2 regions of the Streptomyces sp. NPDC046557 genome follow, and region 2 is predicted to be linked to the other one. Evidence: riboswitches for the same ligand, from Rfam matches in the RefSeq annotation. Region 2 holds a riboswitch; the other holds the start of a gene.

Region 1 (14,196 bases), 270 kb from region 2:
AGGTCGGCACCATCGTGCTGTTGGCGGTGGGGGTGGTCATCGCGATGCCCATGCTGAAGATGCCCTCCGTCACCGACTTCGCCTCGCGCGGCGACGGACCGGTCTTCTCCGGCTCGATGTTCCCGTTCGTCTTCATCACCATCGCGTGCGGCGCGCTGTCCGGCTTCCACGCGCTGGTCTCCTCGGGCACCACCCCGAAGATGATCCAGAAGGAGACCCAGGTCCGGGTCATCGGCTACGGCGCGATGCTCACCGAGTCCTTCGTCGCCGTCATGGCCGTGATCGCGGCCTGCATCATCGAGCCGGGCCTGTTCTTCGCCGTGAACTCCCCCGCCGGGGTCATCGGCACCACCGTCGAGACCGCGTCCCAGGCGGTCACGCACTTCGGGTTCGCCATCTCCCCCGACGCCCTCGCCCAAGCCGCGAAGGACGTCGAGGAAACCACCCTGCTCTCCCGTACGGGCGGCGCGCCGACCTTCGCACTCGGGATGTCGCAGATCTTCTCCTCCGTCGTCGGCGGGGCCGGGATGAAGGCGTTCTGGTACCACTTCGCCATCATGTTCGAGGCCCTGTTCATCCTGACGACGGTCGACGCCGGCACCCGCGTCGGCCGCTTCATGCTCCAGGACACCCTCGGGAACCTGCACAAGTCCTTCAAGGACGTGAGCTGGAAGCCGGGCGTGTGGATCGCCAGCGCGGTCGTCGTCGGCGGCTGGGGCTACTTCCTGTGGGTGGGCGTCGAGGACCCGCTGGGCGGCATCAACCAACTGTTCCCGCTGTTCGGCATCGCGAACCAGCTACTGGCGGCCGTCGCCCTCGCGGTGTGCACCACGCTGCTGGTCAAGTCCAACCGGCTCAAGTGGGCGTGGGTGACGGGCGTCCCGCTGGCGTGGGACGTGGCGGTGACCCTCACCGCCGGCTACCAGAAGGTCTTCTCCGACAACCCGAAGATCGGCTTCTTCGCGCAGCGCGACCTGTACCAGGACGGCATCGACGCCGGAAAGGTCATCAAGCCGGCCAAGGACCTCGCCCAGATGCACACCGTGGTCACCAACGCCACGGTGGACGGCGTGCTGTCGGTGCTCTTCGCCCTGCTCATCGTCATCGTCCTGGTGGACGCCGCCCGGACCTGCGTCAAGGCGGTCCGCGCCCCGCAGGACGTCGCCCTCACCGAAGTCCCCTGGACCGAGTCGAGGATCGTCGCCCCGGCCGGTCTGATCGCGACGCCCGAGGAGCGGGCGGAGCTGGCCGCCGCCGGCCTCGACTCGGGCGGCGGCAAGGCCAAGGAGCCGGTGGCGTGAGCGGCGTCCGGGAGGCCCTGGCCAAAGCCGGGTACTACGTACGGGAGTTCTCCGGCGAGGCCGCCTACGACCGCTACGTGGCCCACGCCCGCTCCCACGACCCGGACGCCGAGGTCCTCACCCGGCGCGCCTTCGAACGCGCCCGCACGGACGCCCGCGAAGCCGATCCGCGCGAGGGCTTCCGCTGCTGCTGAACCGGTCACGGGCCGCCGCGCATTCCCCCGGGAAAACGCGGCGGCCCTTTCCGTGCCCCCGGGGCACACTCGACGTCATGGACATCACCATCAGACCGGCGCTGCCGGCGGAGTACGAGGCCCTCGGGGACGTCACCGCCCGGGCCTACCTCGGGGACGGCCTCCTCACCTACGGCGAGGACGACCCGTACCTCGCCCGACTCCGGGACGTGGCGGGACGCGCCGCGACCGCGGCGGCCGAAGTGCTCGTCGCCGTACTCGGCGACGGACGCGTGGTGGGCGGGGTGACCTTCGCCGCGCCGGGCAGCGCCCTCTGCGACATCGCCCGCGCCGACGAGGCCGAGTTCCGGATGCTGGCGGTCGCCCGCGAAGGACGCGGCCGGGGCGCCGGCGAGGCGCTCGTGCGGGCCTGCGTCGACCGCGCCCGGGCCGTGGACGGCGTACGACGACTCGTGCTGTCGACCACCCCAGACATGCTCGGCGCCCACCGGATCTACGAGCGCCTGGGCTTCGTCCGCTCGCCCGAGCGCGACTGGGAGCCGGTCCCCGGCCTCACTTTGCTCACGTACGGTCTCGCGCTGTAGTCGGTGCGCGACACAACATCTAGGGGGTCCCACAGGAGGGTGCCCCCACATGTATGCTCGTGCTCGCTGTCGCCGCAGGGGAATCCGGTGCGAATCCGGAACTGTCCCGCAACGGTATGAACTGCGCCCATTGGTGCATCCGAAGTCCGAGGACCTGCCGACAGCGCGCCCGGCTCGACCGAACCGGGTACAGCCACGTCCGGGCCTCGCGGTTGGGCCGGTGGACGCAGCGCGGCGCAAGCGTGCCCGGAGTCGGGGACGCGCCCGCGCGCGCCCGCTCGCGCTCCGCACCGAAATGCCCCGGAGCCGAGTGAGGGAGAGCTCCCCCCGTGACCATCGCGCCCGCCGCACCGCGCGCCGAGTCCGACCCGTCCGACACCGCAACCACCGGTGGGGGCCATGGGGCCGCGCTGCTGCGCACCCTCACCGAGCTCACGGGCGACCTCCCCGACACCGACCCCGGCCGGGTCGCCGCCGCCGCCCTGCGCGGCCGCAGCGCCGCCGCGGACGAGGCCGAACTGCGGTCGCTGGCCACCGAGGCCGCCGCCGGACTGATCTCCGAGGACCCGGCGTACTCCCGGCTGGCCGCGCGCCTGCTCACGCTGGCCGTGCGCGACGAGGCCGCGGGCCAGGGCGCGACCTCCTTCGCCGCGTCCGTCGCCGTGGGCCACCGTGAGGGCCTGATCGCCGACCGCACGGCCGCGTTCGTCGCCACCCACGCGAGCCGCCTCGACGCACTGGTCGAGCACGCGCTCGCCGAGGGCGCCGACGACCGCTTCGGCTTCTTCGGCCTGCGCACCCTGCACAGCCGCTACCTGCTGCGCCACCCGATCACCCGTCATGTGATCGAGACGCCGCAGCACTTCATGCTGCGCGTGGCCTGCGGTCTCGCCGCGGACGACAGCGTGCCGGCCGTCGAGGAAGTGGCCTCGCTGTACCGGCTGATGAGCCGCCTGGACTACCTGCCGTCCTCCCCCACCCTGTTCAACTCCGGCACCCGGCACCCGCAGATGTCCTCCTGCTACCTGCTGGACTCCCCGCTGGACGAGCTCGACTCGATCTACGACCGCTACCACCAGGTCGCCCGCCTCTCCAAGCACGCCGGCGGCATCGGTCTGTCGTACTCCCGCATCCGCGCCCGCGGTTCGCTGATCCGCGGCACCAACGGCCACTCCAACGGCATCGTCCCGTTCCTCAAGACCCTCGACGCCTCCGTGGCCGCCGTCAACCAGGGGGGTCGCCGCAAGGGCGCCGCCGCCGTCTACCTGGAGACCTGGCACGCGGACATCGAGGAGTTCCTGGAGCTTCGCGACAACACCGGTGAGGACCAGCGCCGTACGCACAACCTGAACCTGGCCCACTGGGTGCCGGACGAGTTCATGCGCCGGGTGAACGCCGACGCCGACTGGTCGCTGTTCTCCCCCGCCGACGTGCCCGAGCTGGTCGACCTGTGGGGCGACGACTTCGACGCCGCCTACCGCAAGGCCGAAGCGGCCGGCCTGGCCCGCAAGAGCATGCCCGCCCGCGACCTGTACGGCCGGATGATGCGCACCCTCGCGCAGACCGGCCAGGGCTGGATGACCTTCAAGGACGCCTCCAACCGGACGGCGAACCAGACCGCCGAACCCGGCACCGTCGTCCACTCCTCGAACCTCTGCACCGAGATCATCGAGGTCACCAACGACGGCGAGACTGCTGTCTGCAACCTGGGCTCGGTCAACCTCGGTGCCTTCGTCCTGGCAGGAGCCGGCAGGCGGGAGGACGCCATCGACTGGGAGCGGCTGGACGAGACCGTCCGCACCGCCGTCACCTTCCTCGACCGCGTCGTGGACATCAACTTCTACCCGACCGAGCAGGCCGGCCGCTCCAACGCCCGCTGGCGCCCGGTGGGTCTGGGCGCGATGGGCCTCCAGGACGTCTTCTTCCGGCTGAAGCTCCCCTTCGACTCCCCCGAGGCGAAGGCCCTGTCCACCAAGCTCTCCGAGCGGATCATGCTGGCCGCCTACGAGGCGTCCTGCGACCTCGCCGAGCGCAGCGGCCCGCTCCCCGCCTGGGAGCAGACCCGTACCGCCCGCGGTGTCCTGCACCCGGACCACTACGACGTCGAGCTGAACTGGCCGGAGCGCTGGGACGCGCTGCGCGCCCGGGTCGCGAAGACCGGCATGCGCAACTCGCTGCTGCTCGCCATCGCCCCGACGGCGACGATCGCCTCGATCGCGGGCGTGTACGAGTGCATCGAGCCGCAGGTCTCGAACCTCTTCAAGCGCGAGACGCTCAGCGGTGAGTTCCTCCAGGTCAACGCGTACCTGGTGGACGAGCTGAAGAAGCTCGGCGTGTGGGACGCGCAGACCCGCGAGGCGCTGCGCGAGGCCAGCGGTTCCGTCCAGGGCTTCGGCTGGATCCCGGCCGAGGTTCGCGAGCTGTACCGCACGGCGTGGGAGATCCCGCAGCGCGGCCTGATCGACATGGCGGCGGCCCGTACGCCGTTCCTGGACCAGTCGCAGTCGCTGAACCTGTTCCTGGAGACGCCGACCATCGGGAAGCTGTCCTCGATGTACGCGTACGCCTGGAAGCAGGGGCTGAAGACCACGTACTACCTGCGCTCCCGCCCGGCGACGAAGATCGCCCGCGCGGCGTCGGGCGCCGCCGCCCCGGCCGCCGCCACGCCCCTCCCGCAGGCCGTCGACGCCGACGCGCTGGCCTGCTCCCTTGAGAACCCCGAGTCCTGCGAGGCATGCCAGTAATGAGTTCCGACGGACAGAAGAACCTCCTCGACCCGGGCTTCGAGCTGACCCTGCGCCCGATGCGCTACCCGGACTTCTACGAGCGCTACCGGGACGCGATCAAGAACACCTGGACGGTGGAGGAGGTCGACCTCCACTCGGACGTCGCCGACCTCGCGAAGCTGACGCCGGGCGAGCAGCACATGATCGGCCGGCTGGTCGCGTTCTTCGCGACGGGCGACTCGATCGTCTCGAACAACCTGGTGCTGACGCTCTACAAGCACATCAACTCCCCGGAGGCGCGCCTGTACCTGTCGCGCCAGCTGTTCGAGGAGGCCGTGCACGTCCAGTTCTATCTGACGCTGCTCGACACCTACCTGCCCGACCCGGACGACCGGGCGGCGGCCTTCGACGCGGTCGAGGAGATCCCGTCGATCCGCGAGAAGGCGCAGTTCTGCTTCAAGTGGATGGATTCGGTCGAGAAGATCGAGCGGCTGGAGACGAAGGCCGACCGCCGCCGCTTCCTGCTGAACCTGATCTGCTTCGCCGCCTGCATCGAGGGCTTGTTCTTCTACGGCGCGTTCGCGTACGTCTACTGGTTCCGCTCGCGGGGTCTGCTGCACGGTCTGGCGACGGGCACCAACTGGGTGTTCCGCGACGAGACCATGCACATGAACTTCGCCTTCGAGGTCGTGGACACGGTCCGCAAGGAGGAGCCGGAGCTTTTCGACGACGCCCTCCGGCAGCAGGTGACCGACATGCTGAAGGAGGCGGTGGAGGCGGAGCTGCAGTTCGGCCGCGACCTGTGCGGTGACGGCCTGCCCGGCATGAACACCGAGTCGATGCGCGAGTACCTGGAGTGCGTCGCGGACCAGCGTCTGGTCCGTCTCGGCTTCCCGCCGGTGTACGGCTCGCAGAATCCGTTCTCGTTCATGGAGCTCCAGGGCGTCCAGGAACTGACGAACTTCTTCGAGCGCCGCCCGTCGGCCTACCAGGTCGCCGTCGAGGGAACGGTCGACCTGGACGAGGACTTCTGAGCGAGGCCCGGCAACGGGAAGGCCCCGCACCGTACCGGTGCGGGGCCTTCCCCATGTGCCCTCGCGGACTACTCGTTGGGGACGGTCTCGTAGCGCGGGGTGCCCTCTTCCATCTGGCGGAGGGCGTCCTTGCGGTCGCGCTTCGAGAGGCGGTCGATGTAGAGGTACCCGTAGAGGTGGTCCGTCTCGTGCTGGAGGCAGCGGGCGAAGTAGCCGGTGCCCCGGACCTTGATCGGGTTGCCCTGCGCGTCCTGGCCGGTGACCTCGGCGTAGTCCGGGCGGGCCAGCGCGGCGTACGCGGTCGGCACCGACAGGCAGCCCTCGTTGGAGTCGTCCAGCACGCGCGCCTCGGCCGGCAGCTCGACCGGCTTCGGGTTGACGACGACACCGGTGTGGCGGCGGCCCTCGTCGTCCGGGCAGTCGTAGACGAAGACCTTGGCGTCCACGCCGATCTGGTTCGCGGCCAGGCCGACGCCCTCGGCGGTCTTCTGGCTGGCGAACATGTCGTCGATCAGCTGCGCCAGTTCGTCGCCGAACTCCGTGACGTCCTTGCACTCCCGGTGCAGGACCGGGTTGCCGACCACCGTGATCGGGCGGGAGGTGCCGCGCTCACGGTGGGCGAGCTCGCGTGCCTCACAGTCCTCGGTGTCCACGACGTAGCCTTCGTCGTCGACCGGGACAACCTGGTTCTCCTGCTGGGCCATGTCCGCCGTACGCCTTCCGTAAGTCTCCGAGTCACCGATGTGACCGGTACAGCCTACGGCCCCGGCTCAGCAGACTTCTTCGAGATCGCGCCACTCGCGGCTGTCCGGGCTGTCCGCCACCCAGCCGTCCAGGAGTCCGCGCACCAGACCGGCGGGCGCCGCGATGCCGCATTCCCGTTCGGGCACCCACAGGGAACCCGAGCCGGTCGTGCGGTGCCCCAGCGGGCCGGGGTGGCCGGGCTCGCTGTGGTCGTGCGGGTCCAAGTGCTCGCCGTCGCCCTCGTCGCTCGGCATCGCGCTCTCCGAGCAGGTCCGGCACAGCAGCCGCACGGACGACGACCAGTCCTCGGCGGCGAAGCCCGCGTCGGAGGCCAGCCGCTCCAGCGCGTCCCGGTCGTCCTCGGTGGCCGCTTCCAGCAGGACCACCCAGGTCGGCACGGGCGAGGGCGCCCACAGCTCGATCTCATCGAAAACCGGGTACGAGGGCCCCGCGGCGGTGATCCGCTCGCCGTGCGGGACGCCGTCGTGCAAGACGACCTCGCCCCAGCGCCGCCCCGAGGACGGCAGCGGGATCGAGAGGACCTCCATCCGGGCCGGATCGAGCCTCCGGCCCCACACGACCTCGGCCTCGCCCTCCGGCGAGAGCCGTACCGCGGCGCTGCCCAGCTCCATGCCGACGGGCTCGGCGCCCGCCGCCGAGCCGTGCGGGTCACCGGGGACCTTGAGCCCGTACGCCTGCCAGGCCCGGCGGGCCAGCGGCCAGTCCTGGAGCGCGGTCGCGGCGATCCCCACGTTCCACCAGTCCGGGGCGCCGGTCTCGCGGTCCAACAGGGCCACGGCGCGCAGTCCGGCCGCCCGCGCCTGTTCCCAGTCGTGGCGGAACTTGTGCAGCAGGGCCAGGTTGAACCAGGACTCGGACAGCCAGGGTTCCAGGTCCGCGGCTCTGGTCAGGAGCGCGCCCGCGTCCTCGTACCGCCCGTCGCCGATCAGCGTGAACGCGCGGTCGGTGGCCTGCCGCCACGAGGCGGAGGGCCGATGCCGTACCTTCCCGAAGATCCTCACGTTTCCCGCCTGCCTGGGGGCACCGCCCAGCGGTAGCTGGGGGACTACGGTGCAGCCTCGCGGACACCCACACGGACACTCTTACTCGCATCCAACCATGCCCACTCGGACGGCCGCTCATTACCCATGGGTTACCCCGGTGGAAGCGGGCCGACTCCGGCCCGTCCGTCCCTGGCGAGAACCCTCGCCAGGCACTCCACGACCTCCGGCTGGAAGTCCCGTCCGGTCCCCAGGCGCAGCCGTTCCAGGGCGGCCAGTGAGCCGCCCGGGTGACCTTCCCCGCCGCAGAGGTCGTCGTACGCGTTCACCGCGCGCACGATCCGCGCGGCGACGGGCTGCTCCCGGTAGGGGTCCGCCTGGCGCTCCACCACGACGGCGACCTCCGCCGGCACGCCCGTCTGTCGGGCCACCTCCCCGCCGAGCCCCGCGATCCGGCGGGCCTCGGCGGCCGGCAGCCGGGCCGTCGCCCCGGCCGGTACGGGGTCGACGAGCGAGAGCTGGCCGATGTCGTGCATCAGGGCGGCGTACTCCAGGACCGTGAGCTCCCGCTCGGAGAGCCCCAGCTCCCGCCCGACGGCGCGACTGAGGTCGGCCACCCGGCGGGAGTGCCCCGGGCGGGTGCAGCCGGCGATCTCGGTGGCCCGGGCGAGGGAGGTGATGGTCTGGCGGTAGGTGGTGCGGATGGCGGAGATCCGGTGGAAGGACATCTGCGTCAGCAGCAGCGGCACGCTGAACACCGGGAGCGCCCACAGCCCGGCGACGGCGGTGCCCAGTGCCATCACCAGGCCGGTCGCGCAGATCGCCGAGCCGATCCCGGCCGGCGCGCGCAGCTCGTCGCGGAGCAGGGAACCGTAGGGCCGGCCGGTGTGGGCCCCCGCCAGCGCGGCGGCGAGCACGGCGTCGCACAGGGCGGTGAGACCGAGCAGCAGCACCAGGAACAGCACGAGGTACGGGCCCTGCCCCACCCGTCCCTCCAGCCGGCCGGAGTTGTAGAGCGGCTGGAAGCAGACGGCGGCGAAGGCCACGGCCAGCACCCGCCGGGCCACGTGGTCGAAGGCGGGCCCGTTGCCCCGGGCGACGTGCGGGACGATCCCGACCAGGGCCGCGGCGACGACGACCGCGACGACCTGGAGCACCCCGTGGTGCGTGGGGTGGCCGGCGGCCCGGCCGAGCAGCGCGTAGGCGAGGGCGCCGGCGGAGCCCAGCGGCGCGGGGCGGCGGTCCTCTGCCGGGACGGGTACGGCGGCGTCGCGGTGGTCGCCGCGGGCGAGCTCGCCCACGCCGATGAGGATGCCGAAGGCGAGGGCGGTACCGCCTTCCACCACCCCGTTCCACAGGGTGTGGCCGAGCGCCGCGAGGGTGAGCAGCGCGGCGGCGGCCCGTACGGCCCTGGCGGCGCCGGCCCTCACGCCCCGCCTCCGGCGCCCCGGCCCGGCGGGACGGGGGCGGGGGCAGACGCTGAGGCGGCAGGAGACGCGGAGGCGGGCTTCGGGGCAGGGGCAGGCCCGGGCTCCCGGGCAGGGGCAGGGCCGGGCTCCCGGGCAGGGGCAGGGGCAGGGGCAGGCCCGGGTTCCCGGGCAGGGGCAGGCCCGGGCTCCGGGGCAGGGGCGCCGCCGCGCGGGGCCACCACCCGCACGTCGTCGTCGGAGGTCACCACGGGGTGCCAGCCGTGCCGCCCGATGGCGTCGACCAGCGCCCGCACCATGGCCTGGTCGAACTGGGCCCCCGCGCAGCGTTCCAGCTCGGCCAGGGCGACGGGGACCGGCCGGGCCCGGCTGTAGGAGCGGGTCGAGGTCATCGCGTCGAAGGAGTCGGCCACCGCCACGACCCGCGCCAGCACCGGGATCTGCTCCCCGGCCAGCCCGTACGGGTAGCCGCGGCCGTCGACCCGCTCGTGGTGGTGCAGGATCGCGGACCGGGCCTCCCCCAGGAAGCCGATGCCGCGCACCATCTCGTGCCCGTACTCGGGATGCAGTTCGATGACCCGCCGTTCCTCGGGCGTCAGCGGCCCGTCCTTGCGCAGCAGTCGGGTGGGGACGCCGAGCTTGCCGACGTCGTGCAGGATCCCGGCGATCCGGACGACCTCCATCCGGTCGTCGGTCATGCCCAGTTCGCGGGCGATCATCGCGGATGCCTGCCCGACGCGTTCGCTGTGTCCGCGCGTGTAGCGGTCCTTGATGTCGACGGCCTGCACCAGCGCCCGGATCGTGGCCTGGTGGGCCGCGCGTTCGCGGGTGTACTGGGCGAAGACCCAGCAGGAGATGTACATCGGGAGCAGTACCAGCAGCGCGGCCGGCACCCCGTAGGGGCTGCGCCACATCACGGCCATCATCAACCCGGCCAGCCCGTGGACGCAGTAAGGGGCCAGGCCGGGGGTCCCGCCGGAGGACGTCTGGGGGTGGGTCGGCAGGCCGCGCCAAGCGGTGGCCGCGGGGCGGCGTTCGGCGGTGGCGAGGATGCCCCCGTCGAGGGCGGTGAGCACCAGACAGAAGACGACGGCGGCGACGGCGGAGGGGAACACGGCGTACGGGAAGTCCGCCACCCGGGCGGCGGGTTCGACGCCGGGCCCGGCGCCCCCGAGCATGGCCGGCCCGTCCAGCAGCCGGTAGACCTGCCCGGCCGCCCAGGCGGCGATCGCCTGCTGGGCCGCGTGCCAGGTCCGGCGCACGCGTACGGGCCGCTGCACCACGGGGGCGGCGAGGCCGCCGGGCAGCGCCACGAGCGCCGCCGCCGCGGGCGGCAGCAGGAACACCGCGGCCAGCACCACGGGGAAGAAGGCGCCCATGCCCTCGGGCACCCGGTTTCCGAGCAACCGGCAGCTCTTGAGGAGTTCGCAGCCCAGGCACAGGACGCAGAGCAGCGCGACGGCCGGCCAGGGCGTACCGGAATCCCTGAGGGCCGGGGCGACGCACCCGCACGCGGCGAGGACGGCGCACACGATCAAGGCGCGCGCCCCCCACGGAAGGACCCGCATCGCACCCTCCTCCCTGCACCGGGCCGGGCCGGCACCGAAACCGACCGGCACCGGAAGGGGAGAATAGGTGCGTCCCACGGCGCGGCGGGCCGCATTTCCGCATCGGGGCATACGGACGCCCCCGGATTAGCACCTTCGAGTGAACGAAGGGGGACTCCGGGGGCGGTTGTCGCCGGCTCGGCCGGGGCAACTCAGCCGGGGGCGGGACCCGCGGTGACGTCGTGGTCGGGAACGGCCTGTCCCGAACGGATCAGCTCGATCCGTCCCATGACCTTCGAGCGCAGGTCGCTCGGCACGTCGTCAGAGCCGCAGCACCGCTTGACCAGCTTCTTCACGGCCTGCTCCAGGCCGTACTTCTCAAGACAGGGATTGCACTCGCCGAAGTGCGTCTCGAACTTCGTGCAGTCGCTGTCGGGCATCTCGTGGTCCAGGAACTCGTACAAGTGGTCCAGGACCTCGGCGCACTCCGTCTCGTGCGGCTCTCCGCAGCTCATGAGCCCGAGCCTTTCAGGTCGTTCGACTCTCCCGCTCCGGCGGGGACCAGCCCGCGCTCGCGGGCGTAGTCCTCCAGCATTCCGCGGAGTTGGCGGCGGCCACGGTGCAGTCGGGACATGACCGTACCGATGGGTGTACCCATGATGTCCGCGATCTCCTTGTACGCAAAGCCCTCTACGTCGGCGAGATAGACCGCGATGCGGAACTCCTCCGGAATGGCCTGGAGCGCCTCCTTCACGTCCGAATCGGGCAGGTGGTCGAGCGCCTGCGATTCGGCGGAGCGCAGTCCGGTCGACATGTGCGACTCGGCGCGCGCCAACTGCCAGTCCTCGATCTCCTCCGCCGCGCTGCGCTGGGGCTCGCGCTGCTTCTTGCGGTAGGAGTTGATGAAGGTGTTGGTCAGGATGCGGTACAGCCACGCCTTGAGGTTGGTGCCCTCGCGGAACTGGTGGAAGGACGCGTACGCCTTCGCGTACGTCTCCTGGACCAGGTCCTCGGCGTCGGCCGGGTTGCGCGTCATGCGCAGCGCGGCGGAGTACATCTGGTCGAGGTAGCCGAGGGCGTCCCGCTCGAAGCGCGCGTTGCGCTCCGGGGTCGTCTCCTCCGCGTGGCCTTCGTCGGTCCCGGCGACAGGACCCACCTCCTCCGACAGCGTGGCGGCTCCGAAAGCGGATCCGCTCGAATCGGAGAATAGTCGACCTTCCCGGGCCTCCGCCGCCCGAAGCGTCCCGCGCTTGGGTGCGGGCAGCACCGTCCAGTCCAGGTCAGCGGCCTGCCGACGGTTCTGGCTGATGACCTGGGTCATGCGCTCCCTCTCCTCCGACGAACGTTCCCGTGCGTACCGACACCCGGTTAACGACGGGCCCGGGCGCCGCATTCCCGGGCGGGACAAGGGTGTCGGCGCCCTGGGGGGCGGGTCCGGGCGGCCGGTGCGTGGGGAGTGACCCGGATCACCCGGGAATCCGTCAGATCGGTCTCAGATCGGGAGCCGGTCGAGCCATCCGGCCACCGCCCCGGTGATCGCGGCGAGGGTCTCGGCCTGGGTCACGTCCGCCCGTTTGGGCACCGCGAAGCCGTGGTCGCCGTGCGGTACGGCGACCAGCTCGTACGGGGACCCCGGGCCGGGCGGGGTGTGCGGGCCAGGCGGCGGGAACTCCTCCGGGCGCCCGAACGGGTCCCGGCCGCCTTGGACCACCAGGGTGGGCCGCCCGGCGCCCAGCAACTCCTCGGCCCGCGACTTCTCGGCCCGGCCCGGCGGGTGCAGCGGGAACGCCAGGGCCAGCACCCCGGCCGCGTCCAGTTCGGCGGCGGTCCGGCACGCCACCCGGGCCCCGGCGCTGCGCCCGCCCGCGACGACGGGCAGTCCCGGCGCCAGCAGGGCGGCCCACACGGCGCGCCAGCCCTCGTCCAACACCTTGGGCGCGGCGGCCACCCTCTTCCCGGCGACCCGCCAGGGCTGTTCGACCAGCGCGACGGTGACCCCCCGGCCCGGCAGGGCGGCGGCCAACGCCTGGAGGTCGCGGGCCTCGATCCCGCCCCCGGCGCCGTGCCCGACGGCGAGCACGAGCCGCGCCGCGCGGGCGGCGTGCCAGGTGACGCGGGCCTCGCCCGCCGGGGTGTCGACGCTTTCGGTACGCGTGGTCATGGGCCGATCATGCCGTCACCGGCACTGGACGGGCCTCAGAAGAGCGTGGCCTCTTCCGGCGCGGCGAGCTCGGTCAGCAGCTCCGGCCCGTTGTTGCGTACGTTGCTCACGGCGGTGGAGACCGGGTAGGCCCGCATCAGACCGCCGGGCGGCGGCGCCAGCAGTGCCTGCAGCCCGTCGACGTCCGTACGGGCCGGGTCCAGCCAGGGGTCCCACTTGTCGGGGGTCAGCATCAGCGGCATCCGGGGGTGGATGTCGGCGAGCGAGCGGGGGCCCTCGTCGGGCGCCACCGCCAGGGGACCGGTCTCGGCCTCGGTGGTGATCACCGAGCAGGTCGCCCACCAGGCGTTCGGGTGCTCGTCGGGCAGGGTCCGGTCGCGCCAGAACTCGTATATGCCGGCCATGGCGAAGGCGCTCCCGTCGGCGGGAACCACGAAGTACGGCTGCTTGCGCGCCCGCTTCTTCTTCCCCTCGACTTCCAACTGGCGCTCGTCGTGGGCGGTGACCCACTCGAAGTAGCCGTCGGCGGGGATGATGCAGCGGCGCTGCGCGAACGGGCGGCGGAAGGACGGCTTCTCGGCCACCGTCTCGGCCCTGGCGTTGATCATCCGGGCCGCGCCCTCGGGGCCGTTCGCCCAGGAGGGCACGAGTCCCCACCTCAGCACCCGGAGCTGTCGAACCGGACGGCGGCCCGGCGCGTCCTTCACAGGACGGTCGAGGACGACGTGGACCTCTTTCGTCGGCGCCACGTTGAAGTCGGCGGCCAGGGACTCCTCGGGCTCCCACCGCTCGACGCCGAAGATCCGCGCCAGTTCCTCGGGCGCCCGGCTCGCTGCATACCTTCCGCACATGGCTGACACACTGCCATGGCCCTCGCCCCCTACCGCAAGGAGTCCGCCACTCCATGGACAGCACGACGACGGCCGGTCTGTGGGACCGGCTGAGCGGCATACAGACGGCAGCCCCCTGGTGGCTGGTGGTCGTGACGGGGCTCGCCGCGCTGGCCGCCGTGGCGCCCCGGCCCGTGTGGCGGCTGTCCCGGAACGCGATCACGATCGCCCACGAAGGCGGCCACGGGCTGCTGGCGCTGCTGACCGGGCGCCGGCTCGACGGGATCCGGCTGCACTCCGACACCAGCGGCGTCACCGTCAGCCGCGGCAAGCCCAGCGGGCTCGGAATGGTGCTGACCGCCGCCGCCGGTTACACGGCGCCCTCGCTGCTCGGGCTCGGCGGAGCCGCCCTGCTCTCGGCGCACCGGATCACGCTGCTGCTGTGGGCGGCGACCGCCCTGCTCCTCGCGATGCTGGTGATGATCCGCAACGCGTACGGGCTGCTGACGGTGGTGCTGACCGGCGGCGTCTTCGTCCTGGTGTCCTGGCTGACCCCCGCCGAGGTGCAGGCGGTGTTCGCGTACGGGGTGGTGTGGTTCCTGCTGCTGGGCGGGGTCCGGCCGGTGTTCGAGCTCCAGGCCAAGCGC
Region 2 (14,196 bases):
AGCAGCTGCGTTTCAGCAAGGAGCACGAGTGGCTGTCGAACGCCGAGGACGGCGTCTCGACGGTCGGCATCACGGAGTTCGCGGCCAACGCGCTCGGTGACGTCGTCTACGCCCAGCTCCCCGAGGTCGGCGACACGGTGACCGCGGGCGAGACCTGCGGCGAGCTGGAGTCGACCAAGTCGGTCAGCGACCTGTACTCCCCCGTCACCGGTGAGGTCGTCGAGGCCAACCAGGACGTCGTCGACGACCCGTCGCTGGTGAACTCGGCCCCGTTCGAGGGTGGCTGGCTCTTCAAGGTGCGCGTCACGGAGGACCCGACCGACCTGCTGTCCGCCGACGACTACGCCGCGTTCACCCACTCCGACAACTGACCCCCGGGGACTCCTGATGTCCGTACTGAACACCCCTCTCCACGAACTCGACCCCGACGTCGCCGCCGCCGTCGACGCCGAGCTCGTGCGCCAGCAGTCGACCCTGGAAATGATCGCGTCGGAGAACTTCGCTCCGGTCGCCGTCATGGAGGCCCAGGGTTCGGTCCTGACCAACAAGTACGCCGAGGGCTACCCCGGCCGCCGCTACTACGGCGGCTGTGAGCACGTCGACGTCGTCGAGCAGATCGCGATCGACCGGATCAAGGCGCTCTTCGGCGCCGAGGCCGCGAACGTGCAGCCGCACTCCGGTGCCCAGGCGAACGCCGCCGCGATGTTCGCGCTGCTCAAGCCGGGCGACACGATCATGGGCCTGAACCTGGCCCACGGCGGTCACCTGACCCACGGCATGAAGATCAACTTCTCCGGCAAGCTCTACAACGTGGTCCCGTACCACGTCGACGAGACCGGCCGGGTCGACATGGCCGAGGTCGAGCGCCTCGCCAAGGAGTCCAAGCCGCAGCTGATCGTCGCCGGCTGGTCCGCGTACCCGCGTCAGCTCGACTTCGCCGCCTTCCGCCGCATCGCGGACGAGGTCGGCGCGTACCTGATGGTCGACATGGCGCACTTCGCGGGCCTGGTCGCCGCGGGGCTGCACCCGAACCCGGTCCCGCACGCCCACGTCGTCACCACCACCACGCACAAGACCCTCGGCGGTCCGCGCGGCGGTGTCATCCTGTCGACTCAGGAACTGGCGAAGAAGATCAACTCCGCGGTCTTCCCCGGTCAGCAGGGCGGCCCGCTGGAGCACGTGATCGCCGCCAAGGCCGTCTCCTTCAAGGTCGCCGCGTCGCCCGAGTTCAAGGAGCGCCAGGAGCGCACCCTGGAGGGCGCGAAGATCCTCGCAGCGCGCCTGGTGCAGGACGACGTCAAGGCCGTGGGCGTGGACGTCCTGACCGGGGGCACCGACGTGCACCTGGTCCTGGTGGACCTGCGCAACTCGGAGCTGGACGGTCAGCAGGCCGAGGACCGCCTCCACGAGGTCGGCATCACGGTCAACCGCAACGCCATCCCGAACGACCCGCGGCCTCCGATGGTCACCTCGGGTCTGCGGATCGGTACGCCGGCCCTGGCCACCCGCGGTTTCGACGCCGAGGCGTTCACCGAGGTCGCCGAGATCATCGCGCAGGCGCTCAAGCCGGCGTACGACAGCGAGTCCCTGAAGGCGCGCGTCTCCGCGCTCGCGGCGAAGTTCCCGCTGTACCCGACGCTCTGACGCGGCCGGGCGGGGCCCGGTGCCTGTTCCCACAGGCCCGGGCCCCTTTTCACGCCTGATCGCGCCGCCCGGGCGAACGGGACGTGTGAGCCGACACACACACGCGCTTCCTGTTGTGGCCCTTCCGGGCAGGGGGTCGTTCGCCTCGTCGCGTTAAGCTCGACTGTCGGACAAAATCCGAACAAACCTCCCTGATCGCCTCCCGCTGATCAACCCGCTCTCCTGTGCCCCTCTCCCACCCCACGAGCAGACAAGGGAGTCTCGCCACCGTGGCCATCTCCGTCTTCGATCTCTTCTCCATCGGCATCGGTCCCTCCTCCTCCCACACGGTCGGCCCGATGCGGGCGGCACGCATGTTCGTGACCCGCTTGAAGAAGGAAGGTGCCCTCGCCCAGACGGCCTCGGTCCGCGCGGAGCTGTTCGGCTCGCTCGGCGCGACCGGCCACGGCCACGGCACCCCCAAGGCGGTCCTGCTGGGCCTGGAGGGCCACTCCCCCCGCACGGTGGACGTGGAGAACGCCGACGCCGAGGTCGAGCGCATCCGTCAGAGCGGCCGGCTTCGCCTGCTGGGCGCCGAGATAGGCCAAGCCCACGAGATCGCCTTCGACGAACCGAGCCAGCTCATCCTGCACCGCCGCCGGTCGCTGCCCTACCACGCGAACGGCATGACGCTCTTCGCGTACGACGCCGCCGGCGCGCCGCTGCTGGAGAAGACGTACTACTCGGTCGGCGGCGGCTTCGTCGTGGACGAGGACGCGGTCGGCGAGGACCGGATCAAGCTCGACGACACCGTCTTGAAGTACCCGTTCCGCAGCGGGGACGAGATGCTGCGGCTCACCCGCGAGACGGGCCTGTCGATCTCCGCGCTGATGCTGGAGAACGAGAAGGCGTGGCGCACCGAGGAGGAGATCCGCGAGGGTCTCCTGGAGATCTGGCGCGTCATGCAGGCGTGCGTGGCGCGCGGGATGTCCCGCGAGGGCATCCTCCCGGGTGGTCTGCGGGTCAAGCGCCGTGCCGCGACCACCGCCCGCAAGCTGCGCTCCGAGGGCGACCCGCAGGCGCTGTCGATGGAGTGGATCACGCTCTACGCGATGGCCGTGAACGAGGAGAACGCGGCGGGCGGCCGGGTGGTCACCGCCCCCACGAACGGCGCGGCGGGCATCATCCCGGCCGTGCTGCACTACTACATGAACTTCGTGCCGGGCGCCGACGAGGACGGCGTGGTGCGCTTCCTCCTCGCGGCGAGCGCGATCGGCATGCTCTTCAAGGAGAACGCCTCGATCTCCGGCGCCGAGGTCGGCTGCCAGGGTGAGGTCGGCTCGGCCTGCTCGATGGCGGCCGGCGCCCTCGCGGAGGTCCTGGGCGGCAGCCCGGAGCAGGTCGAGAACGCCGCCGAGATCGGCATGGAACACAACCTCGGCCTCACCTGCGACCCGGTCGGCGGTCTGGTGCAGATCCCGTGCATCGAGCGCAACGGCATGGCGGCGGTCAAGGCCGTCACCGCGGCCCGGATGGCGATGCGCGGCGACGGCTCGCACAAGGTCTCCCTGGACAAGGTCATCAAGACCATGAAGGAGACCGGCGCCGACATGAAGGTGAAGTACAAGGAGACCGCCCGCGGCGGCCTCGCGGTCAACGTCATCGAGTGCTGAGCCGACACCGGCGTCCGCGCCTGACGGCGGCCGGGAAGTAGCGACGGCAGGGCCGGGTGCGCGTGCGCCCGGCCCTCCCGCACGTCCGCGCCCGGCCCTCCCGCACGCCGCGCTACTTCCTGCGGATCGTGGTCAGGCAGCCCTTGGCGAAACCGTTCACCGCGTCGTCCAGCGCCTTGAGGCTCTCGGGCGTGGGGGGCTTGCGGGCCTCCCCGGTGACCGTGATGTCCAGCATGAGGTTGCTGTCCCGCACCCGTAGCTGCCTGACCTGGCGCTGGTCGTCCGGCTTGGTGTAGGCGAGACGGTACGCCTCCTTGCCCACGCCCTTGACCTCGACCGGGGCGCCGCCCGGCGCGTCCTTGCCCGCGTCGCCCCGCACCTTGGCGAAGACCTCCTTCGCCTCGTCCACGCTCGGGACGTAGGCGAAGTCCAGCTCGACCTTGGCCCCGCCGTAGGTCGCGGAGCCGCGCTCGACGAGCTGCTGGACGCACTCGGCGCCCGGGTAGCCCCCGGTGGTCCTGCGGGTGCGGTCGGCCACGTCCTGGCGGGCCCCGAGCGGGTCGGCCAGTTCGCCGTACGGCAGCGCGTTGCATATCTCGTCAGTGGCGACCCAGGGGTAGCCGCCCTTTCCCTCCTGGGAGACCTCCTGATCGCCGCCCCCTCCGCACGCGGTGGCCGCGAGGACGAGGGCCGCGGTGCTGACGGCATGACGGTGACGGCGGGTGTGAAGGCGGTGACGGTGCATCCGGTGCTCCCCTGTCGCACGGTCCGTGTCCAGGCCGCCACCCTGCCAGGAAAGGCGCGCCGCCACCCCGTGATCCGTGCAACCGCGGCGGCCTCCGGAGCGTCTTCGGCAGTGTCACCCTTGTCCCCGTCTCCCAGAATCGAGGGGACGTCATGCAGCACGTACGTCGCCGTCAGGTCACCGCACTGCTCGCGGGCGCTCTGCTCGCCGCCGGGGTCGCGCTCGCCGCGCCGGCCTCCGCCGCCACCGGTACGACACTGGTCACCAACGCCCGTTGGGGCGGCCACTGCACCTACGACCGGTTGGTCATCGACCTCCAGGGAACCGCCCCGCCCGTCACCGTCACGCCCGTCTCCCAGCTGGTCTACGACGGGTCCGGCAAGCCCGTCCCGCTGCCGGGGAAGTACTTCCTGGAGATCAGGCTGCACCCGGCCGCCGCGCACAACGCCGCCGGTCAGAACGTCTACGTGGGGCCCAAGCTCCATCAGATCGCCCTGAGCAAGCTCAAGGGCATCGCCCTGACCGGCGACTTCGAGGGGTACGTCACCTTCGGCGCCGCCTTCGACACCCCGCCCACCTACAACACGAGCGTGCTGCACGCCCCGGAGCGGTTCGTCGTGGACTTCCCGCACCCGGCTACCTGCTGACCCGTCCCGCGCCCGGCACTACCGGTGCTCGGGGTTCGGGAAGTCGAAGCGGCACCCGGCGTCCCACTCCGAGCGCTGGTTGCCGTGGGCGGGGATGCCGCCCGCCCGCTTCAGGAGGGCGGCCAGGTGCATGAGGTTCCAACTCATGAAGGTCGTATTCCGGTTGGTGAAGTCGTTCTCGGGTCCGCCCGAGCCGGGGTCCAGGTACGAGGGCCCCGGGCCGGCCTCGCCGATCCACCCGGCGTCGGCCTGCGGCGGGATCGCGTACCCGAGGTGCTGGAGGCTGTATAGGACGTTCATGGCGCAGTGCTTGACGCCGTCCTCGTTGCCGGTGATGAGCGCCCCGCCGACCCGACCGTAGTAGGCGTACTGGCCCCGCTCGTTCAGTAGCGAGGAGCAGGCGTAGAGCCGCTCGATGACCTGCTTCATCACGGAGCTGTTGTCCCCGAGCCAGATCGGGCCGCACAGCACCAGGATGTCGGCGTCCATGATCCGGCTGTAGAGGACGGGCCACTCGTCGCTCTCCCAGCCGTGCTCGGTCATGTCGGGCCAGACACCGGTGGCGATGTCGTGGTCGACGGCGCGGACGAGTGCGGTCCGGGCCCCGGCGGCCTCCATGACCGCGCGGCTCCTGGCGATCAGCCCCTCGGTGTTGCTGGTTTCGGGGGACCGTTTGAGGGTGCAGTTCACGTAGAGGGCGCTCAGGTCGCCGTAGCGGGGGGTCTGCGGGGATGCGGAGTCGTCGGTCATCCCACCACCCTGCGTTCCGCCGGACGCGGCTGCCGGCGGGCGCGCCCGGAAGGGGCGGGTTGTGACCCGTCCGCGCGGCCGACTAGGGTCATGGGGCCTTGGTGTTCGGGAAACCGGTGGGAAACCGGTGCGGCCCTCGCCACTGTGATCGGGAAGTCCGGCTCCACTCTCCCCCAGACACCGTCCGGGAGGTGCCCCCAGCGGGAAGCCACTGGGCCCGCGCGGGAGACCGCACGGCCCCGGGAAGGCGGAGCCAGGACATCGGCACCCGTGAGCCAGGAGACCGGCCAGGGCGCGTTGTCCATCCACGAGGTGCTGGAGAGGTCTCCCCACTCATGCATATCGCCGAGGGCTTCTTGCCCCCGTTGCACGCGGCCGCCTGGGGCGTCGCGTCCGCCCCCTTCGTCGTACACGGTGTCCGCGCCCTGACCCGCGAGGTGAAGGCGAACCCGGAGAGCACGCTGCTGCTCGGGGCGTCGGGGGCGTTCACCTTCGTCCTGTCGGCCCTGAAGATTCCCTCGGTCACCGGAAGTTGCTCCCACCCCACCGGGACGGGGCTCGGCGCGATCCTGTTCCGGCCACCGATCATGACGGTGCTGGGGACCATCACCCTGTTGTTCCAGGCCCTGTTGCTGGCGCACGGCGGGCTGACCACGCTCGGTGCGAACGCCTTCTCGATGGCGATCGCCGGGCCCTGGGCGGGGTACGGGGTCTACCGGCTGCTCAAGCGGTTCGACGTGCCGCTGATGGTGACGGTTTTCTTCGGCGCGTTCTTCGCCGACCTCGTCACGTACTGCGTGACCAGTGTGCAACTGGCCCTGGCCTTCCCGGACCCGGCGAGCGGTTTCCTCGGCGCGCTCGCGAAGTTCGGCGGCATCTTCGCGGTCACGCAGATCCCGCTGGCCGTCAGCGAGGGGCTGCTGACCGTACTCGTCATGCGGCTGCTGATGCAGTCCAGCAAGTCGGACCTGGTCCGACTGGGCGTCGCCAAGCTGACGTCCCGCGGCCGCGACGCGCAAGAGGCGGCGGCCTGATGAGCGGCACGAGCAAGAACACGAAGATCAACGCCCTGCTGCTGCTCCTGGTGGCCGCGCTCGCCGTCCTGCCGATCGCGCTGGGCATGGGCGAGGGCAAGAAGGAGCCCTTCGCGGGCGCCGACAGTCAGGCCGAGTCGGCGATCACCGAGATCAGGCCGGATTACAAGCCGTGGTTCTCCCCGCTGCACGAACCCCCCTCGGCGGAGGTCGAGTCGGCCCTGTTCGCCTTGCAGGCGGCCCTCGGCGCGGGCGTGCTCGCCTACTACTTCGGGTTGCGCAAGGGCCGCCGCCAGGGGCTCGCCCAGGCGCACGGCCCACAGGATCCTCCGGCGCCCCCGGCGGAGTCCTAGCCGGTGCTGCTCATCGACGTGGCGGCGCACGGCAGTCGCTGGCGCCACCGCCATCCGCTGGAGAAGGCGCTGCTCGGGCTCGGGCTCACCGTCACCGCCGTCGGCCTGCCGCCCTGGCCCGGCGGCCCGCTGGTCGCGGCGGCGACCCTGGCCGTGCTCCTCGGCCCGGCCGGGGTGACCGGACGACAGCTCTGGCGGGCCTTCCGGATCCCGCTGGGCTTCTGTTTCACCGGGGCGCTGCCGCTGCTGTTCGCGGTGGGCGGCCCGGCCGGGCCGGTCTCCCTGGCCCCGGACGGACCCCGGCACGCGGCGGAGCTGCTGCTGCGCACCTCGGCGGCTTCGCTCGGGGTGCTGCTGTTCGCGTTCACCACCCCGGTGTCGGACGTGCTGCCCCGGTTGGTACGGGCCGGCGTCCCGGCGCCGGTGGTGGACGTGGCGCTGGTCATGTACCGGATCGGGTTCCTGCTGCTCGACTCGGTGGCCCAGGTGCACCGGGCGCAGGCGGCCCGGCTCGGCCACACCGGCCGGGCGGCGCTGTGGCGTTCGCTCGCCGGGCTCGCCGCGACCTCGTTCGTCCGGGCCTTCGACCGCGCCGCGCGGCTCCAGGAGGGGCTGGCGGGTCGGGGCTACGACGGGACGCTGCGGGTGCTGGTGCCCGGGGCGGCGCTGTCGTGGCGGTTCCTGGCGGCCTCCGCCGCCCTGCCGGCCGCGCTGGTCATCGTGACTCTCACCCTGAAAGGGCTGTACCTGTGAACCCGTTGGTGGAACTGGTGGGCGCGGGTTACGCGTACGAGGACGGTCCGGCGGTGCTGTCCGGCGTGGACTTCGCTATCCCGGAGGGCCGGGCGCTGGTCCTGCTGGGCCGCAACGGCAGCGGCAAGACCACGCTGATGCGGCTGCTGAGCGGGGGCCTTCGTCCGGTGGCGGGCGTACTGCGGCTGGACGGTGCGGCGGTGCGGTACGACCGGGCGGGCCTGACCCGGCTGCGCGGCCGGGTGCAGTTGGTCGTGCAGGACCCGGACGACCAACTGTTCGCGGCCTCGGTGGAGCAGGACGTGTCCTTCGGACCCATGAACATGGGTCTGGCCGCGGCGGAGGTACGGGCCCGGGTGGACGCGGCGCTCACCGCGCTGGACATCACCGCCCTGCGGGACCGGCCGACGCACCTGCTCTCGTACGGGCAGCGCAAGCGGGCGGCGATCGCGGGGGCGGTGGCGATGGCCCCGCGAGTGTTGATCCTGGACGAGCCGACGGCGGGACTGGACCCGGACGGGCAGGAGCGGCTGCTGGACGTGCTGGCGGGCCTGCGCGCGAACGGCACGACGGTGGTGATGGCCACGCACGACGTCGACCTCGCCGTACGCTGGGCCGACGACGCGGCGGTCCTCACCCCGGCGGGCATTCGCGTCGGCCCCGCCGCGGCCCTGCTGTCGGACCCGGGGCTGCTGGCGTCGGCGGGGCTGCGCCAGGCGTGGTCCCCCGCCGTGACGGCTTTCCTGCGGGCCCGCGACCTGCTGGAACAGGACGCCCCGGGGCCGACGACGCCGGAGGCGCTGGCCGCCTGGGCCCGGTCCGGGTCCTGAACGGCACGCGTGCCCGGACCCGCGGCGAACCTAGGATGTGCGCATGTCGCTCCCGCACGCCATCCTCACCGCCCTGCTCGAGAAGCCCTCGTCCGGGCTGGAGCTGACCCGGCGGTTCGACAAGTCGATCGGGTACTTCTGGTCCGCGACGCACCAGCAGATCTACCGCGAGCTCGGCCGGCTGGAGGAGGCCGGGCTGATCCGGGCGCTGCCCAGCGAGGTGCCCGTGCGGGGGCAGAAGAAGGAGTACGAGGTGCTGCCCGCCGGCAGCGCGGAGCTGGCCCGGTGGGTCGGCGAGAGCCAGGACCCGAAGGCGATCCGGGATCCGCTGCTGTTGCGGGTGCGGGCGGCCGGTGTCGTGGGCCCGCAGGGGCTGGCCGCGGAGTTGCGGCGGCACCTGGACCTGCACAGGGGGCAGTTGGCGGAGTACGAGGCCATCGAGGCGAAGGACTTCCCGCCCGGGCGGGACTCCGACCAGGACCGGCTGCGCCGGCTCGTGCTGCGCGGCGGGATCGGCCTGGAGACGTTCTGGCTGCGCTGGTTGGAGGAGGCGCTGGCCGAAGTCGACGACATGACGGGGCCGCCCGCGTGACGCGACCCCGTCCGGCGTCCGCTACTTGTTCAGGGCGTTCCAGAACTCGTCGAAGCTCAGCAGGCCGTCGCCGTTCGTGTCCTTGGCGGCGATGACGGCGTCCGCGACGGCGCCGGTGACGTACGCGTCACCCATGGCCTTCATGGCCGCGCTGTACTCGTCGGCGGTGACGAAGCCGTCGCCGTCCGCGTCGAACTTGCCGAACGTCGCCCGCGCGCTCTCGATGTCCGCCACTGGGTCCACCCCTTCTCGGTGCTTGTTGACGGCTCAGGGTAGCGCCCCCGGCGGGTCGCGTTCACCCCGGGTCCCGTTCGGCCGGCAGAAAGAAATTCATTTACTCCCCGGCCACCCGGAAGCGATAATTCCAGCCAACAAATCCGGCCCCCACTTGTCACGCTCCGGGATCACGGCATAACGTACCGACATTGCCGCCACACCAGGAGCGCAGGGCTCCCAGGGACAAGCGGCAACAAGGGCGATCAAAGGTGACGATCAAAACTGACGCATCATTCGAAGTTCTGCCCTTCACCCGCACCTGCCGCCATATCTGGGAAGACGGCGACCATGTGCTCATCGGAGTGAGTCCCGGCAACAGCTACTTCAGCTCCGAGCGCATCGGCAGTCTTGCCCGATGGGCGACGACCCGCTTCGCGCAGGTCGACTTCGTCTACGCGGACCTCCACGTGGACCGGATGTTCGCCGCCTTCGGCTACACCCGGGAGCACGCGGAGAAGCGTGCGACGAAGGAGATCAAGGCAGTGCGGCGAAGGATTCTCAAGGGTGTCGAGGAGTCCGGGTCCACGCACGCCGAGATACGAGTGAGGGCACTTTCCGAGTTCGAGTCGAATCCCGTGTACCAACTACTGCACCGACGCGTTCTGCATTTTCTTGAGACTGATGACGAGTTCCGTAAGAGCTGCGAGAAGATGGCTCTCCAGTTCGTCGGTTCGAAGTTGCCGGAAGGTGAATCGATGACCGACAGCCAGTTGCAGGTCTGTTTCGATTACATGGCGGCGGAGTTGCCGTTCTTCGTGGACACCCCGAGCATTCTCGACGTGCCGTCCTCGGTGGCGGCCTATCACGTCAAGATGCCGATGACGGATGTCCTGTTCGCGCGCGGTGGGGGACTGCGCGCGACCCGCAACCAGGCGTACGCCGTCGTACGTCCGGAGGCCGCGGAGTCCGCCCCGCACCCGGCGGCCGACCACCACGCGAGCGGCGATCACCACGCGAGACCCGCGAACCACGCACCGACCGAAGGGACCGTCGATGAGCGTCGAGCAGCTTGAGGGCCGGGAGACCGGGCACGGCGCGGGGACCGACGAGGTCCTCCTCGACTTCCCGCTGTCGCGGCGCGGTGACGTGCTCCCCGAGGAGTGCGCCTGGCTGCGCGAGAAGGCGCCGGTCGCCAAGGTCCGCACCCTCACCGGGGACCCGGCGTGGCTGGTCAGCAGTTACGCGCTGGCCAAGCAGGTCTTGGAGGACGAGCGGTTCAGCCTCAAGGACACCGCGAACACCGGCGTGCCCCGCCAGTACGCGCTGACGATACCGCCCGAGGTCGTCAACAACATGGGCAACATCAACAGCGCCGGGCTGCGCAACGCGGTGATGAAGGCGCTCAACCCGCGCCAGAAGGGGCTCCAGGACTGGCTGCGCGCCAAGGCCGGCGAGCTCATCGACGAGATCGTGGCAGAGGGCGGTCCGGCGGACCTCCGGGCGGGGTTCGCCGACCCCTTCTCGGCGGCGCTGCACTGTCAGGTGCTGGGTGTTCCCTTCGAGGACCGACGCCGGTTGATGTCGGGGCTGGACGTCGCGTTCATGACCGCGCGCGAACCGTTCGCCGACTCCGAGCTGAACTGGTACAAGGACGTCGGTTACTTCGTCGAGCAGTTGAAGGTCCAGCTCGCGCTGCCGGCCGAGGAGCGTACGGGGCTCCTCGGCAAGTTCGCCGAGCTGAAGGAGGCCGACCCCGAGTCGGCGCACCTGACCGACGAGATGTTCGCGACGGTCGCCGTCTCGCTCTTCGGGGCGGGTGCGGTGTCCACGTCCGCGTTCCTGGTGCTCGCCGTCCTCGCGCTGCTCCAGCGACCGGAGCTCATCGGGTACCTGCGGGCGCATCCGGAGCGGATGGGCAAGGCGGTGGACGAGCTCCTGCGCTGGAACCTGTCGGTGGGCGACGGCCTGCCGCGCATCGCCATGGCCGATGTGCGGGTCGGGGACGTGCTGGTGAAGGAGGGCGAGCTGGTCCTCGTCCTGCTGGAGGGGGCCAACTTCGACCCCGATGCCTTCGAGAACCCGGACGAGCTGGACCTGGAACGGGAGAGCGCCAACGCCCATCTGGCCTTCGGGGCCGGGCGGCACTTCTGCCCGGCGTCCGCGCTGGGCCGGGCCCACGCGGAGATCGCGCTGGAGGTACTGGTGGAAAGGTTGCCGGGGCTGCGGCAGGCGGTGCCGGCGGAGAACCTGGTCTGGCGCACCGGCTTCATCAAGCGGCTGCCCGAACGACTCCCCGTCGCCTGGTGACGCCTTCGGCGTGAGGCGGCGGGACAGGACGGCGGTGCCCCGGGTGCTGTGCGAGCTCCCGGGGCACCGTCATGCCGTGCCGCTTGCCGGCTAGCGGAAGATGCCGGTGTGGCCGAGCGAGTAGCGGCCGGGTTGCGGGTAGACGGCGAGGCCGTGGGGCCCTGAGCCGACCGGGATCTTGGCCAGTTCCTCGCCCGTCTTCGTGTCGATCGCGTAGACCTCCGAGTTGTAGCGGCCCGAGAGCCACAGCACCTTGCCGTCCGCGGAGACCCCGCCCATGTCGGGGCTGCCGCCGTCGGGGAGCTCCCATTTCTTGGTGAGCTTGTTCGCCTTGAAGTCGAAGACGGAGATGCTGCCCTCCCCCCGGTTGGAGATGTACATCTCCCTGGAGTCACGGCTCACGTACAGGCCGTGGCAGCCCTTTCCGGTGGGGAGGAGCTTCGGAGTCCCGAACTTGTCGCCACTGAGCACCCACATGCCGTGCGCCATCATGTCGGCGACGTAGAAGGTCTTCCCGTCGGGCGACACCTTGACGTCCTGGGGCATGGCCCCTTCGAAGGGGAGTTTCTGCTGGCCGACGATCTCCATCTTCTCGGTGTCGACCTTGAGCAGTTCGCCGGAGAACTCGCAGCTCACGATGAAGTACCGGCCGTCGAGGGAGAAGTCGGCGTGGTTGACGCCGTAACAGGTCACCGGGACGCTCTTCACACGGTTCATGGTGTGCGGGTCGCGGAAGACCAACTCGCGGTCCATCGAGGCCATCACGATCGCGTACTTGCCGTTGGGCGTGAAGTACAGGTTGTACGGGTCGTGCACCTCGACGGGGTCGCCCGCCTCGCCCGTGGCCGGGTTGATGGGGGTGAGGGTGTGCCCGCGGTTGTTGTTGACCCACAGGGTCTTCATGTCCCAGGACGGCACGACGTGCTGGGGCTGGGTGCCGACCGGGATGGTGTCGATGACCTTGTACGTCTTGGGGTCGATGACCGACACGGTGTTGGAGCCGGTGTTCGGTACGTAGACGCGGGACGGGAAGTTCTTGACGACCGGGGACAGCTGGTTCGGCCGGTCGGCCGCGTAGACGTCGTGGGGGTCGAGCACGGGCGGCATTCCGGCCAGTCCGGGCGGGACCGCGGGTTGCGCTTTCACCGGTTGGGCGGGCCCCTTGGTGCCGAGCGCCTCGGTCGCGCCCTTTCCCCCGGATCCGCACCCGGCCAGGGCCGTGAGAACCAGTCCGGCAAGCAGCACGGTGGCCTTCCGTGGAAGGCGATTCGTCGTCATGGGGTCAGCAGCTCCGTGGTGGTCACCGCGCGCAGTTGGCGACGCGCGAGTTCTTCGAGGAGGGGTGGCATCGCGTCGACCGTGTCCGCGTAGCCGAAGTGCAGGCTCACCACCGATCCGGCGTGGATCGTCCCGGTGACGTTGCGGATGACGGCCGCGGCGCCGGGTGAGGTGAAGTCGAGGGAGTCCACGTCGTACGAGAGGACGTGCGGGTAGCCGGCCCGCTGGGCGAGTTTCCGGACCAGGGGGGTCGCGTACTGGGTCTGCGAGGGGCGGAACCAGGTGCCGATCGAGCCGGTGAGCCGCTTGAGGCGCTGGGCGCAGCCGGTGATCTCCGCGTACGCCTCGTCCTCCGGCATGGTGTTGATCGCGAGGTGGCGCTGGGTGTGGTTGCCGAGTTCGTGGCCGCCGTCCAGGACCCGGCGGGCCATGTCGGGGTGCTCGTCGAGCCAGGTGCCGATGGCCAGGACGGTGACGCGGGCGCCCGCGCGCTCCGCCTCGGCGAGGATCGCGCGTCCCGTGGCGGGGTCGCCGTTGCCGTGGAAGGTGAGGGCGACGCGGGGCCGGTCTCGGGAGCCGTGGCCGATCTCGACGGGCTGCCCGGCGAACCGGCGCGGGCCCGGTGCGGCGGCGGCCGCAGGGGCGGGACGGGCCGGTGTGGGGGTGGCGGGGACGGAGGCGGGCGCCTTGGGTGGGGTCGCGGTTCCGCAGGCGGCGGTGAGGGCGCCGGCGGCGACCGCGGCACCGGCGAGGAGGGCGGTTCGGCGGTCCGGGTAGCAGGGCACCTGCCCATTTAAGGTCCGGATGCCCCCGTACACGCTGATTGACCCAGTTCGGCACCCGCGCCAAAGCGCTTCAGCAGTGCGGTCGTCCGCTATGTGATCAACGAATTACGCAGAGCGGTCGATACTTATTCATTGATTGCGAGGCGAGTGGGCCACCTCACCTAGGATTTAGCCGTGAACTCTTAGGTTATACACACTTATGTCCGAGTTTGAGGTTTTGGCATTTGGTCGCTCGTCTGCCATAGTCGGAATCACGGCTTCCCTTTGACCCGAGCGAAGTCCCACGCCGAGGATCACACCCCCTTCGATCCTCGGCGCACCCATGAAACCCCCGCGGCGCCCCATCACACGGCGACAGGGGGTTTCAGGCGTTTACAAGGGAGGGACAGGCGTGCGCGCCGGGCCGGCATCCGGCGTCTCAGCGGTCGGCCACCCGCATCTCGAACCAGGTGATCTTGCCCCTGGGCAGCAGATCGGCGCCCCAGCGGTCGGACAACTTGTCCACGAGGAAGAGCCCCCGGCCCGTGATGTCCATCTCGTGGACCGGCATCAGACAGGGCAGCCCCCGCGAGGGGTCGCGCACCTCGACCCGGATCCACCCGCGCCGGCG

What was found. A riboswitch is a leader RNA that binds a small molecule or an ion and turns the genes downstream of it on or off. The one in region 2 is predicted to bind cobalamin.
Region 1: it holds a riboswitch for cobalamin, as region 2 does, so the genes downstream of both, ABZ934_RS07600 (ribonucleoside-diphosphate reductase subunit alpha) here and ABZ934_RS06425 (energy-coupling factor ABC transporter permease) in region 2, are expected to answer to the same signal.

The regions. Positions count from the first base shown of each region.
Region 1 covers NZ_JBEYZH010000002.1:525,535-539,730, forward strand. The annotation lists gene ABZ934_RS07585 (carbon starvation CstA family protein) at 1-1,301, shown strand, start outside; gene ABZ934_RS07590 (YbdD/YjiX family protein) at 1,298-1,495, shown strand; gene ABZ934_RS07595 (GNAT family N-acetyltransferase) at 1,573-2,079, shown strand; cobalamin riboswitch at 2,116-2,256, shown strand; gene ABZ934_RS07600 (ribonucleoside-diphosphate reductase subunit alpha) at 2,409-4,823, shown strand; gene ABZ934_RS07605 (ribonucleotide-diphosphate reductase subunit beta) at 4,823-5,839, shown strand; gene def (peptide deformylase) at 5,908-6,543, opposite strand; gene ABZ934_RS07615 (hypothetical protein) at 6,610-7,605, opposite strand; gene ABZ934_RS07620 (HD domain-containing protein) at 7,737-9,014, opposite strand; gene ABZ934_RS07625 (HD-GYP domain-containing protein) at 9,011-10,579, opposite strand; gene rsrA (mycothiol system anti-sigma-R factor) at 10,771-11,073, opposite strand; gene ABZ934_RS07635 (sigma-70 family RNA polymerase sigma factor) at 11,070-11,714, opposite strand; gene ABZ934_RS07640 (alpha/beta family hydrolase) at 12,051-12,719, opposite strand; gene ABZ934_RS07645 (SOS response-associated peptidase) at 12,755-13,570, opposite strand; gene ABZ934_RS07650 (M50 family metallopeptidase) at 13,624-14,196, shown strand, end outside.
Region 2 covers NZ_JBEYZH010000002.1:259,379-273,574, forward strand. The annotation lists gene gcvH (glycine cleavage system protein GcvH) at 1-371, shown strand, start outside; gene glyA (serine hydroxymethyltransferase) at 388-1,644, shown strand; gene ABZ934_RS06405 (L-serine ammonia-lyase) at 1,914-3,296, shown strand; gene ABZ934_RS06410 (hypothetical protein) at 3,409-4,041, opposite strand; gene ABZ934_RS06415 (hypothetical protein) at 4,194-4,688, shown strand; gene ABZ934_RS06420 (flavodoxin family protein) at 4,707-5,438, opposite strand; cobalamin riboswitch at 5,521-5,745, shown strand; gene ABZ934_RS06425 (energy-coupling factor ABC transporter permease) at 5,774-6,472, shown strand; gene ABZ934_RS06430 (energy-coupling factor ABC transporter substrate-binding protein) at 6,472-6,825, shown strand; gene cbiQ (cobalt ECF transporter T component CbiQ) at 6,829-7,578, shown strand; gene ABZ934_RS06440 (ATP-binding cassette domain-containing protein) at 7,575-8,408, shown strand; gene ABZ934_RS06445 (PadR family transcriptional regulator) at 8,452-9,000, shown strand; gene ABZ934_RS06450 (EF-hand domain-containing protein) at 9,022-9,234, opposite strand; gene ABZ934_RS06455 (tRNA-dependent cyclodipeptide synthase) at 9,486-10,289, shown strand; gene ABZ934_RS06460 (cytochrome P450) at 10,270-11,523, shown strand; gene ABZ934_RS06465 (YncE family protein) at 11,614-12,801, opposite strand; gene ABZ934_RS06470 (polysaccharide deacetylase family protein) at 12,798-13,586, opposite strand; gene ABZ934_RS06475 (ATP-binding protein) at 14,005-14,196, opposite strand, start outside.